Regions from separate parts of the Pseudomonas sp. CFBP 8772 genome, predicted to be linked through region 2. Evidence: predicted binding sites of a transcription regulator. Region 2 holds the regulator's gene; the other holds the start of a gene.
What was found. The regulator FliA, encoded in region 2, starts transcription of late flagellar genes. The targets are predictions, from matches to a motif close to CTAAAGTTTNNNNNNNNNNNGCCGNTAA.
Positions count from the first base shown of each region.

Region 1: a site for FliA is predicted at 1,758-1,785, ahead of IFT99_RS03485 (methyl-accepting chemotaxis protein). Genes of this name have one in related genera too.

Region 1 covers NZ_JACYUI010000001.1:800,729-806,660, reverse strand. Annotated here, with positions in the region: gene IFT99_RS03490 (sensor domain-containing diguanylate cyclase) at 1-1,551, opposite strand, end outside; gene IFT99_RS03485 (methyl-accepting chemotaxis protein) at 1,922-3,946, shown strand; gene IFT99_RS03480 (SMP-30/gluconolactonase/LRE family protein) at 3,994-4,905, opposite strand; gene IFT99_RS03475 (ABC transporter permease) at 4,922-5,878, opposite strand; gene IFT99_RS03470 (ABC transporter permease) at 5,875-5,932, opposite strand, start outside.
Region 2 covers NZ_JACYUI010000001.1:103,402-109,333, reverse strand. Annotated here, with positions in the region: gene IFT99_RS00485 (chemotaxis protein CheA) at 1-27, opposite strand, end outside; gene IFT99_RS00480 (protein phosphatase CheZ) at 172-960, opposite strand; gene IFT99_RS00475 (chemotaxis response regulator CheY) at 980-1,354, opposite strand; gene fliA (RNA polymerase sigma factor FliA) at 1,598-2,341, opposite strand; gene fleN (flagellar synthesis regulator FleN) at 2,338-3,171, opposite strand; gene flhF (flagellar biosynthesis protein FlhF) at 3,289-4,632, opposite strand; gene flhA (flagellar biosynthesis protein FlhA) at 4,644-5,932, opposite strand, start outside.

The DNA.
Region 1 (5,932 bases), 700 kb from region 2:
GATGATGCGGTTGCGCGGGTTGCTCTCCAGGTCCGTCACCAGGGATTTGTCCAGCTTGAGGATATTGGCCGGGATCTCGTGCAGATAGGCAAAGTTGCTGTAGCCCGCGCCGAAATCGTCGATGGCCACGTCAACGCCCAGCTCGCGAATGCGGGTGAGCTGCGCGATGACGCGTTTGTCGGCACGAATCCACTCGCCTTCGGTGATCTCGACTTCCAGCCGTGCGGGTGCAACGCCGTGTTTGTCGCAGGCGCTCTGCAACGTCAAGGCGATGTCCAGGTCGGAGAAGTCCAGCGGCGACAGGTTGAGCGACAGCCGCACTTCGTCGTCGATCCAGCCGCTGAGGTCGGTCAGCGCACGGTCGATGACCCAGCGGGTCACGGTGCTGATCCTGCCGGCGCCCTCGATCAACGGAATGAACTCATCCGGCCCGATCTTGCCGAGCATCGGATGGGTCCAGCGAATCAGCGCCTCGACGCTGAGCAGGCGGCCATCCTGCAAGCTGAAACGTGGCTGGTACTCCAGAAAGATGTCGCCACTGACCAGCGCCTCGGCGAGTTCATTGAGCAGGGTCAAGGCGCGACGCTGGGCGCAATCCTCCGCCTCGTCATACGCCGCCCACGGCACCTGCCGATAGACGGCCCTGCCCGCCGCGTGGGTCGCTTTGCCCATGAGCGCAGCGGCGGAGTTCTGACCATCGTCACAGCACGCCAGCCCCACGGCCACCTGCTGATGGGTGAAAGGCTCGGTGATCACCGCCAACAGCATGCGAACCAGGTCATCCCGGCGAGAGCGCTCGCAGCTCATCTGCAGGCAGAAATCCAGGTCGCTGACGTGGTACAGCTCGGCAATCCCATCCAGACGGCGACGCAGGCAGTTGGCCATATCGCGGCGCGTCTGTTGTGCATCCAGATTGCTGTTCACGCTGACATCCGCAGCGCTCGCCATCGGCTGGGTGCGGATCACCACCATCAGCCGCACCTGACTCCCGGTGACCGCAACGTCCTGGGTGTCCAGCAAGAACTGCTGCAAATTCGGCAGGCGGCTGACCGGGTGGCGGTAGCGCATCGCCTGGCACTGTTCGACCTGGCCCATGACCAGTTGCGCAAAATCTTCGAGGACAGCCACTTCGTCGGGCTGCAGCGTGCGCGGGACAGTGTCGATCAGGCAAAAGCTGCCGAGCACATCACCGTGGTGATTACACAACGGGGCCCCGGCGTAGAAACGGATGCCATCAGGCTGGGTGACCAGCGCGTTGTCGACAAAGCGCGGATCCAGGCGAGCGTCATTGACCACCATGACTTCGGCGTTCTGGATGGTGTAGCGGCAGAATGACTGCTCTATGGGCGTTTGACTCGCGTCGAACCCCACACGGCCCGGAAACCACTGCCGATCTTTTTCCACCAGGGACACCAGCACCGTCGGCACGCGAAAGTGCGCGGCAGCCAAGCGGCACAGGCGGTCGAAATCCTCGCTGTGAGCGGTTTCGAGCCATTGCAAAGCGTGAACCGCGGACAGGCGCTTCTGCTCAATTTCCAGCGAACAGTTCATGGCGTGCGCCCTCCGTTCTAAAAATACGGGTTAGATGATATCTCATGGCCATCATTGCCCGCTCAGGATCATGACGGGTGGTCAATGACCGACGATCAGGGGCAAAACAGAGTTCGGCTGAGCTGAGAAAGACTGATATCACAAAGACATCACTTAATCGGTTCAGTTCCAAAGCTGTACAAATATATATTGTTGTATAAGTTTTTATAAAGTTAATACGATACCGGCCGACAGATGGACTGGAGCGAGGCGCAATCAGCCATAGCGCCTTCTCCTCCCAGAGATGTCGTCACCGCACTCCGACCCGAGAAAAAGGACCGTTCTCACCGACAACAACCCAATCGCCCCGCTTCGGGGCTTTGAGAACAGTATGAATATTCTTTCCCCTGCCGTGTACCTGACCAACCGACTGCGCTTTCCTGCCAAATTCGCACTGCTCGCCATCATCGTTTTGCTCCCACTGGGGCTGTTGGGCGCGCGCCTGCTGCATCAGCTCAACGCCAGCATTGATAACATCCACTCCGAAGAAGTCGGCCAGCGTTACCTGATGGACGTCACCCCCGTACTGCGCCTGTCGATGCTGCAGCGGGCATTGACCAACCGCCTGCTCAGCGGGGATGAGACAGCCCAGGCTGACCTCGCCGCCAATCAGACCAAACTCCTGGATGCCTACACCAAGCTGGAAGCCACGGACCGCCAGTTCACCGTCGAGCTGGAAACAGCCGACCGCGTGCAGCGCCTGCGCTCCGGCGCAGAAGGGCTGATCAGCCAGACTAAAGCCGGTGCCGATCAAGCGACCCTGTTCGATGCATGGAGCGATCAGATGACCCAGACGCTGAACTTCATCTACTTCATCTCCGCCACCTCCGGGATGGTGCTGGACGAAGACTACGCCTCGCTGTTCCTGATCGATCAGAGCACCCTGCGACTGCCACGCCAGATCAACGTCGTCGGCCAGTTGCGCGGTCTGGCCAGTGGTCTGCATGAAGGGCAACCGCTGACCGACGCCACCCGTGGCACGATCAAATCGCTGCTCAAGCAAGAAACCCAGATTCGCCAGGAGCTGCTGCAGAGCCTCAACCTGCTGCGCCGTAAGGAAACAGCCCTCGCCGATCGCATCCAGTCCCCCGTCAGCAGCGGGCTGTCCAGCCTGGACAGCTTTCGCAGTGACCTGCAAACCTTGATCACCTCACCACAGAACACCATCACCGGGATGCAGGGCCTGCCGACCAAAGGCAACGCCGTGGTGGCCGAGCTGTATAAGGCGCAGGACGCCTTGCAGGCAGCGCTGTCGGCGGTGCTGGAACAACGGGTTCACGACAAGTCGGCCGAACGCACCGCCATGCTGGCGATGTTCGCCATCGCCGGTCTGCTGCTGATTTATGCGTTCAGCGGTATCTATAGCGCGATGCGCCAAGCCATGGAAGCCATGTTGAGCGCCACCCGTCGTATCGCCCAGGGCGACCTCACCGCCCGTGTCAACGTGGCGGGCAAAGACGAAATGGCCGACATCGGCACCGGCTTGAATCACATGGTCCAGGCGTTTGGTGAATCCCTTGCCCAGGTCGAGCGCAGTTCGCGCTCGGTGTCCGACGCCGCGACCCGCCTGAGTGCGTCCATCGACCGCGCCAAAGTGTCGATGAACGCCCAACAAGGCGAAACCGAACAGGTTGCCACCGCCATCAACGAAATGACCGCCAGTGTCGCCGACGTCGCCCAGAACACCGAAGGCGCGGCGCGTGCAGCGGAACAGGCCAGCCAGGCATCCGGCAAAGGCCTGGGCGTCATGCAGCAGACCCGCCAGACCATCGAAGCACTGGCCGGCGAAGTCGACCTCAGTGCGCAAAAGGTCGCGGCCCTCGCGCTGCACAGCCAGGAGATCGGCGGGGTCATTGAAGTGATCCGCAACATCGCCGACCAGACCAACCTGCTTGCCCTCAACGCCGCCATCGAAGCCGCCCGCGCCGGTGAGCAGGGCCGTGGCTTTGCCGTGGTCGCGGATGAAGTGAGAACCCTGGCTTCCCGCACTCAGAACTCCACCGCGGAAATCCAGCGGATCATCCAACAGCTGCAACTGGCGACCAACGCGGCCGTGGACCAGATGAAAGCGGGCAAGGACCGGGCGCAGGATTGCCTGAGCTCGGCCGATCAGACGTCCTCAAGCCTGAACGCGATCAACGAAGGCGTCGAGTCGATCGTCGGCATGAACACCCAGATTGCCAGCGCTGCGGTGCAGCAGCACGCCGTGTCGGAAGACATCAACCGCAACGTCACCGAGATCCGCAACGGCACTTTTGTGTTGATGGAAGGCATCGAGGACAACGCGGTAACGGCGGACGAACTGTCGCTGCTGGCCGGCGAACTGCGCACCGTGGTTGGCCGTTTCAAGCTCTGAGAACTGGGCGCGCGGCGTAAATCCCGCGCGCCTTGCCCTGTCATCGCTCAAGGCATCTGGGCCCCCGCCACCGCTACGTACACCGAATACAACGACGTATTGGCGGTGATGAACAGGCGGTTACGGCGCGGGCCGCCGAAGGTCAGGTTGGCGACCTTCTCCGGCAGGCGGATCTTGCCCAGTAACGTCCCGTCGGCGGCGAAGCACTGAACGCCGTCGCCGGCACTGGTCCAGACATTGCCCAGCACATCCACGCGCATGCCGTCCGGCACGCCCGGCTCAATCACCGCAAAAACCCTCGACTGCCCCAGCTCGCGCCCATTGATCACCTCGAACGCGCGGATGTGGTGGGGGCCATCGGGGTCGTGGGAGCGACCGGAATCGGCGATGTACAGGGTCTGCCCGTCCGGGGAGAAGGCCAGGCCGTTGGGCTGCACGAAATCATTGGCCATGCAGGCGATCTCGCCGCTGTCCGGGTCGATGCGATACACATGGCGGCCCGGTTGCTCTTCGTCGGCCTGATAGCCCTCGTAATCGGTGAGGATGCCGTAGCTGGGATCGGTGAACCACACCGCGCCATCGCGATGCACCACCACGTCATTCGGCGAGTTCAGACGCTTACCTTCGAATCGCTCGGCCAGCACCGTGATCGACCCGTCCGGTTCGGTGCGGGTGACGCTACGGGTGCCGTGCTCGCAGGTAATCAGCCGCCCCAGCAGGTCGCGGGTGTTGCCGTTGGCAAAGTTCGACGGGGTGCGGAAGGTCGACACCCCCTGCTCCGGGGTCCAGCGCAGCATGCGCTGGTTGGGGATGTCGCTCCACAGCAAGTACCCGCCGTCGTTGAACCACACCGGCCCTTCGGCCCAGCGGCATTGGTCGTACAGGCGTTCGAGCTGGGTGTTGGGCAGAATCAGGCGATGGAAACGCTTGTCATGGCATTCGTAGAGGTCGTCGGACACGGGGTCGATCCTTAATTCAGGCGCGGGCATTTTTGCGTCCGCTGACAGCGGTAATCACCGCAATGATGATCAGGCCGGTGAGGATCAGCCGCACCCCGGCACTGGCGCCGAAGGTGTTGAGCATGCTCACCAGCAGGTAGAGAAACAGCGACGCGCCCCAGATGCCCGGCACGTTGGAAAACCCGCCGGCCACCGAGGTCCCGCCGATCACCACCACGGCGATGGACGCCAGCAGGTATTCCTCGCCCATGCCCAGCGACGCGCCCCCGGAAAACCCGGCCAGGGTCAGGCCGCACAAGCTGCCGAACACCGCGCAGAGCACGTAGGTGGCGAAGCGCATGCGGCCGACCCGAATCCCCGCCAGTTCAGCGGCGCGGGCGTTCTGCCCGATGGCCAGCACCGAACGGCCGTAACGGGTGCGGGTCAGCACGTACCCCATGAGCACCGCCACGGCGATCACCACAATGGCGAGATACGGCACGCCGAACACGCGGCCCGTGGCGAAGATGTAGAACCCTTCCGGCGGCGGCACCCGCACGCTGCGGCCATAGGCAATGGCCAGAGATTGCAGGATGAAACTCGCCGACAGGGTCGCGATGATCGGCGGAATGCGCAGCAGGCGGATCAGCGCGAAATTGCCGCAACCCACCAGCACGCCGATGCCCAGCACGCCGATCACGCCCAGCCAGATGTTGGCGTCCTGGCCGTCCATCAGTTTCATGCCCAGCGCGCCGCTGAGGGCGATGTTGGCCGGGATCGACAGGTCGATGTTGCCCGGCCCGGTGCTGATGACGAACATCTGGCCGATGCCGACAATTGCGAAGAACGTCGAGAACGCCAGCGCGCCAGACAGCAAAGCGCCTGCGCCCTGCCCGCCGGTGAACACCAGGGTCGCCACCCAGATCAATAACGCCGCGAGAAATGACCAGAGCCACGGCTTGCCGCGCAGCGCTGCAAGGGATGAAGTGCTCATAGCGGACGTACCTCCAGACGATTGACCGCCGCACGCAGCGCCAGCACGAAAATC
Region 2 (5,932 bases):
GATTTCTTCATCGGCGCCGAAGCTCATTGGGGGGTGCTCCTAAAATTAACCGTCAAACCGATCCGGAGGCTGCACTGACGGCCTGCGCGCATTGCTTTCGTCGAAGCATTGGCGCGCGGGTCCAGCAGCCACTTTCACAGAAAACCTGAAGACCGAGACAGAATGACCGAATCAGAATCCGAGGCTGGATAGCAGATCGTCAACATCATCCTGTCCGGATACAACGTCTTCACGTTTATCGGCATGAATCTGCGGACCTTCACCCTTGGAGTGAAGTTTTTCTTGTTCTTTTTGCTGACGGAACATTTCCTGGTCGTGCTCGATGCCCGCGAAGCGGTCCACCTGGCTCGCCATGAGCACCAGCTTGAGCAGATTGCGCTCGACTTCGGTGACCAGCGTGGTCACGCGCTTGATCACCTGACCGGTGAGGTCCTGGTAATCCTGAGCGAGCAGAATGTCGTTCAGGTGCGCGGAGACTTCGGTGGTCTCTTTCTCGCTGCGGGTCAGGAACACATCGACGCGGCGGGCCAGATCACGGAACTCTTCGGCGCTGATTTCGCGGCGCATGAAGCGTCCCCAATCGGCGCTCAACGCCTTGGCGTCGTCACTGAGCCCGTGCATCAACGGCGTGCTCTGCTCCACCAGGTCCATGGTCCGGTTGGCCGCGTTTTCGGTCAGCCTGACCACGTACGACAGCCGCTCGGTGGCGTCGGTGATCTGGGAGACCTCCTCGGCCTGGGGCATGTTCGGGTCGATCTGGAAGTTGACGATCGCGCTGTGCAGCTCGCGCGTCAGTTTGCCGACTTCCTGATACAGGCCGCGGTCGCGGGTCTGGTTAAGCTCATGGATCAGTTGCACGGCGTCGCCGAACTTGCCTTTTTCAAGGCTCGCGACCAGCTCTTGTGCGTGTTTCTTCAGGGTTGACTCAAAGTCACCCATTGTCGAATCTTTGGAATCCATAGCGCCCTCGCAGCGGACATCAGCTATTGACGCGCTCAAATATTTTTTCGATTTTTTCTTTGAGCACTTGCGCGGTGAACGGCTTCACCACGTAGCCGTTCACACCGGCCTGAGCGGCTTCGATGATCTGCTCGCGCTTGGCTTCGGCAGTCACCATCAGCACCGGCAGACTGCGCAGACGCTCGTCGGCACGCACCTGACGCAACAGGTCGATGCCGGACATGCCCGGCATGTTCCAGTCAGTGACGAGGAAGTCAAAAGCGCCGCTTTGCAGCATGGGCAATGCGGTGAGTCCGTCATCTGCTTCGGCCGTGTTGGTGAACCCAAGGTCACGCAACAGGTTTTTTATGATCCGCCGCATCGTTGAGAAGTCATCAACGATGAGGATTTTCATGTTCTTGTCCAATTCGACCTCCAAGCAGTCTTTAACGCGTTCAGCACCTGAACGCGCGTCCAATCAATACCGTCTGTGCCGAACATGAAAAGGGGTTTCAATCGACCGGAACGAGCGCAGCGAAACCGGATCATCTACGACCCGGTTCGACCGACTCCTGCCGTGTCTCTTTTGCTTCCCGCTCACGTCTTGCACAGCCGGTCTTACAAGCAAAACACGCAGGCCTCATGGCCTGCGCCTGATTCACGAACGTGCGCGCCACTCGCCAAGACGACCGCGCAGCCGCGCCGCGCATTGACTGTGCAGCTGGCTGACACGCGATTCGCTGACCCCCAGGACCTCACCGATTTCCTTGAGGTTCAGCTCTTCGTCGTAGTACAGCGACAAGACCAGGCGTTCACGTTCGGGCAAGTTGGCGATCGCCTCGGCCAGCGCGGCCTGGAAGCGCTCGTCTTCCAGATCCCGCGACGGTTCGAGGGACTGGCTCGCGCCGTCCTCGTGCAGCCCTTCGTGTTCGCCGTCCTGCAACAGGTCGTCGAAACTGAACAGGCGGCTGCCCAGGGTATCGTTCAAAATCCCGTAGTAATCGTCGAGACTCAATTCAAGTTCGGCAGCAACCTCGTGATCTTTAGCGTCACGGCCGGTTTTTGCTTCGATTGCACGAATCGCGTCGCTGACCATGCGCGTGTTGCGGTGGACCGAGCGCGGTGCCCAGTCCCCCTTGCGCACTTCGTCGAGCATCGCGCCACGGATACGAATACCCGCGTACGTCTCGAAACTGGCCCCTTTGGTGGAGTCGTATTTGGTCGAGACTTCGAGCAAGCCAATCATGCCCGCCTGAATCAAATCCTCGACCTGCACACTGGCCGGCAGACGCGCCAGCAAGTGGTAGGCGATTCGTTTGACCAGCGGTGCATAACGCTCGATCAGCTCATACTGGGAGTCTTTGGACGATTTGCTGTACATGCGATAGCCACTTGCTGTCATGAGACGGGCCCTGCGCTGGTGTGATGCACGAGGCGTTCTACGAAAAATTCCAGGTGACCGCGCGGGTTCGCCGGCAGCGGCCAGGTGTCGACTTTCTGCGCGATGGCCTTGAACGCCAGGGCACATTTGGAACGCGGAAACGCTTCGTACACGGCGCGCTGTTTCTGCACGGCCTTGCGTACGCATTCGTCGTACGGCACGGCGCCTACATACTGCAGGGCCACGTCGAGAAAACGGTCGGTGACTTTCGTCAGCTTGGCGAAGAGGTTGCGCCCTTCCTGCGGGCTCTGGGCCATGTTGGCCAGGACGCGGAAGCGGTTCATGCCGTAATCGCGGTTGAGCAGTTTGATCAGGGCGTAGGCGTCGGTGATCGACGTGGGCTCGTCGCACACCACCAGCAGCACTTCCTGGGCGGCGCGGACAAAGCTCACGACCGACTCGCCGATGCCGGCGGCCGTATCAATGACCAGCACATCGAGGTTGTCGCCGATGTCACTGAAAGCCTGAATCAGCCCGGCATGCTGCGCCGGGGTCAGGTGGACCATGCTCTGGGTGCCCGATGCCGCCGGCACGATGCGTACGCCGCCCGGGCCCTGCAGCAGGACATCGCGCAGCTCGCACCGCCCTTCGATGACATCAGCCAGGGTGCGCTTGGGGGTCAGACCCAACAATACGTCGACGTTGGCCAGACCCAGATCGGCGTCCAGCAGCATGACGCGACGTCCCAGCTCGGCCAGCGCCAGTGAAAGATTCACTGAAACGTTGGTCTTGCCTACGCCACCTTTGCCACCGGTCACCGCGATAACCTGTACGGGATGCATGCTGCCCATGTTAATTGTTTACCTTGTCTTGCTTAGACCTAAGCCACATGTCGGGCTGCACGTTCAGTGCCTGAACAATGCCTGGCAGACCATCGATGCAGGAAAATTCCACTGTCATTTCTCTACCTAGCCCGCACGCTTGCCGGTGCTGTGATAAAGATCCGCAAACATATCCGCCATCGCTTCCTCGCTAGGCTCCTCCTGCATCTGCACACTCACAGCCCGGCTCACCAATTGGTGCCGACGCGGCAAATGCAGATCATCCGGTATCCGTGGGCCATCCGTGAGATAGGCCACAGGCAGTTCGTGTGTCACGGCCAGGCTGAGCACTTCGCCGAGGCTGGCCGTTTCGTCGAGCTTGGTCAGGATGCACCCGGCCAGGCCGCAACGTTTGTAACTGTGATAAGCCGCTGACAGCACCTGCTTCTGGCTGGTTGTTGCCAGCACCAGGTAGTTGCGCGCCTTGATGCCACGGCCGGCGAGGGTTTCCAGTTGCAGACGCAGTGCCGGATCGCTGGCTTGCAGGCCGGCGGTGTCGATCAACACCACGCGCTTGCGCAACAGCGGCTCCAGCGCCTGTGCCAGGGACTGGCCCGGGTCGACGTGGGTGACCGGTACATTGAGGATCCGGCCCAGGGTTTTAAGCTGTTCCTGAGCGCCAATGCGGAAACTGTCCATGCTCACCAGCGCGATATTTTGCGCGCCGTATTTCAACACATATCGGGCCGCCAGTTTAGCCAGCGTGGTGGTTTTACCCATGCCGGCAGGGCCGACCATGGCAATCACACCGCCCTCTTCCAGCGGCTCGATGTCCGGCGTGGCAATCATGCGGGCCAGATGGGCCAGCAGCATGCGCCAGGTGTGAGCCTGATCACCGGATTCCGGGACCATCGCCAACAGATCGCGGGACAGTGGGCCGGAGAGGCCGACACGCTGCAGACGGCGCCACAGGTTGGCCTGCTGCGGACGGCTGCCTTGCAGCTGGTTCCAGGCCAGCGAGCCCAGCTGGACTTCCAGCAGTTCGCGCAGGCCGTTCAATTCGGAGCGCATCGCTTCGTAGGCACGGTCGCCGACGGCAGGCTCGGCGTTGCGTTCGGCACGCTCGGCGGCAACAGCGGCGTGGACCGACGGGCGAAACGGTTCTTCCAGGGTCGGTTCGATCTGCTTGCTGTCATCCATCGCCAGACCGACGAACAACTGGCGATTGGCGACAGTGTCCAGCTCGCTGCGGTGGGTCAGCTCCGCCTGAGCGGTGACGATGCGCGACTGAGTCTTGCGCAGCTCTTCTTCGAGTTCGATGTTCGGCACACGGGGGGCCAGCGCAGACAACTTGTAGTCCAGGGCCGCGGTCAGTTCCACGCCGCCGGCGATCCGCCGGTTCCCGATGATGGCGGCTTCAGCGCCCAGCTCATCGCGAACCAGTTTCATGGCTTGTCGCATATCGGCGGCGAAAAAACGCTTAACTTGCATGACTCACTACCTCAGCCGTTAGGCCCGACAGTCGCTACGATGGTGACTTGCTTATTGTCAGGAATTTCCTGGTAAGCCAAAACATGCATATTCGGTACAGCCAACCGTCCAAAGCGGGACAACATGGCGCGAACCGGACCTGCGACCAACAAAATAACCGGCTGCCCCTGCATCTCCTGACGCTGCGCCGCTTCGATCAACGAGCGCTGAAGTTTCTCAGCCATGCTCGGTTCGAGGAGAACGCCTTCTTCCTGACCCTGACCTGCCTTCTGCAGACTATTTAGCAATATCTGTTCCAACCTTGGTTCAAGGGTGATCACAGGCAGCTCCGGCTCAATGCCGACAATGCTTTGGACGATTGCGCGGGACAATCCGACCCGTACTGCAGCCACCAGCGCGGCGGTATCTTGACTACGCGCAGCGTTGTTGGCGATAGCCTCGGCGATGGAGCGGATGTCGCGAACCGGTACCTGTTCGGCGAGCAGCGCCTGCAGCACCTTCAGCAGGGCCGACAGCGACAGCACACCCGGGACCAGCTCTTCCGCCAGTTTTGGCGATCCCTTGGCCAGCAGGGTCATCAATTGCTGGACTTCCTCGTGGCCGATCAGTTCATGAGAGTGCTTGTAGAGAATCTGGTTCAAGTGGGTCGCCACCACGGTACTGGCGTCCACCACGGTGTAACCGAGGGATTGCGCCTGGGCGCGCTGGCTGATTTCGATCCACACGGCCTCCAGGCCAAACGCCGGGTCTTTGGCAGTGATGCCGTTGAGGCTGCCAAATACCTGGCCGGGGTTGATGGCCAGTTCGCGGTCGGGGTAGATCTCGGCTTCGGCCAGGGTCACGCCCATGAGCGTCAGGCGATAGGCGCTGGGCGCCAGGTCGAGGTTGTCGCGAATGTGCACGGTCGGCATGAGGAAGCCCAGCTCCTGGGAGAGCTTCTTGCGCACGCCCTTGATCCGCGCCAGCAGTTGCCCTCCCTGGTTGCGGTCCACCAGCGGAATCAGGCGGTAACCGACTTCCAGGCCGATCATGTCGATCGGGGTGACGTCGTCCCAGCCCAGCTCCTTGGATTCCTGCGCGCGGGTCGGCGATGGCAGCAGCTCTTGTTGACGCTTGACCTCCTGCACCGCCGCGAGCTTGACCTGGTTCTCTTTCTTCCACAGCAGGTACGCGCCGCCTGCGGCGACCAGGCCGAGGCTGATGAAGGAGAAGTGCGGCATGCCCGGAACCAGGCCCATGACGATCATGATCCCGGCGGAAACCGCGAGTGCCTTGTGGGAGGCGAACATCTGGCGGCCCA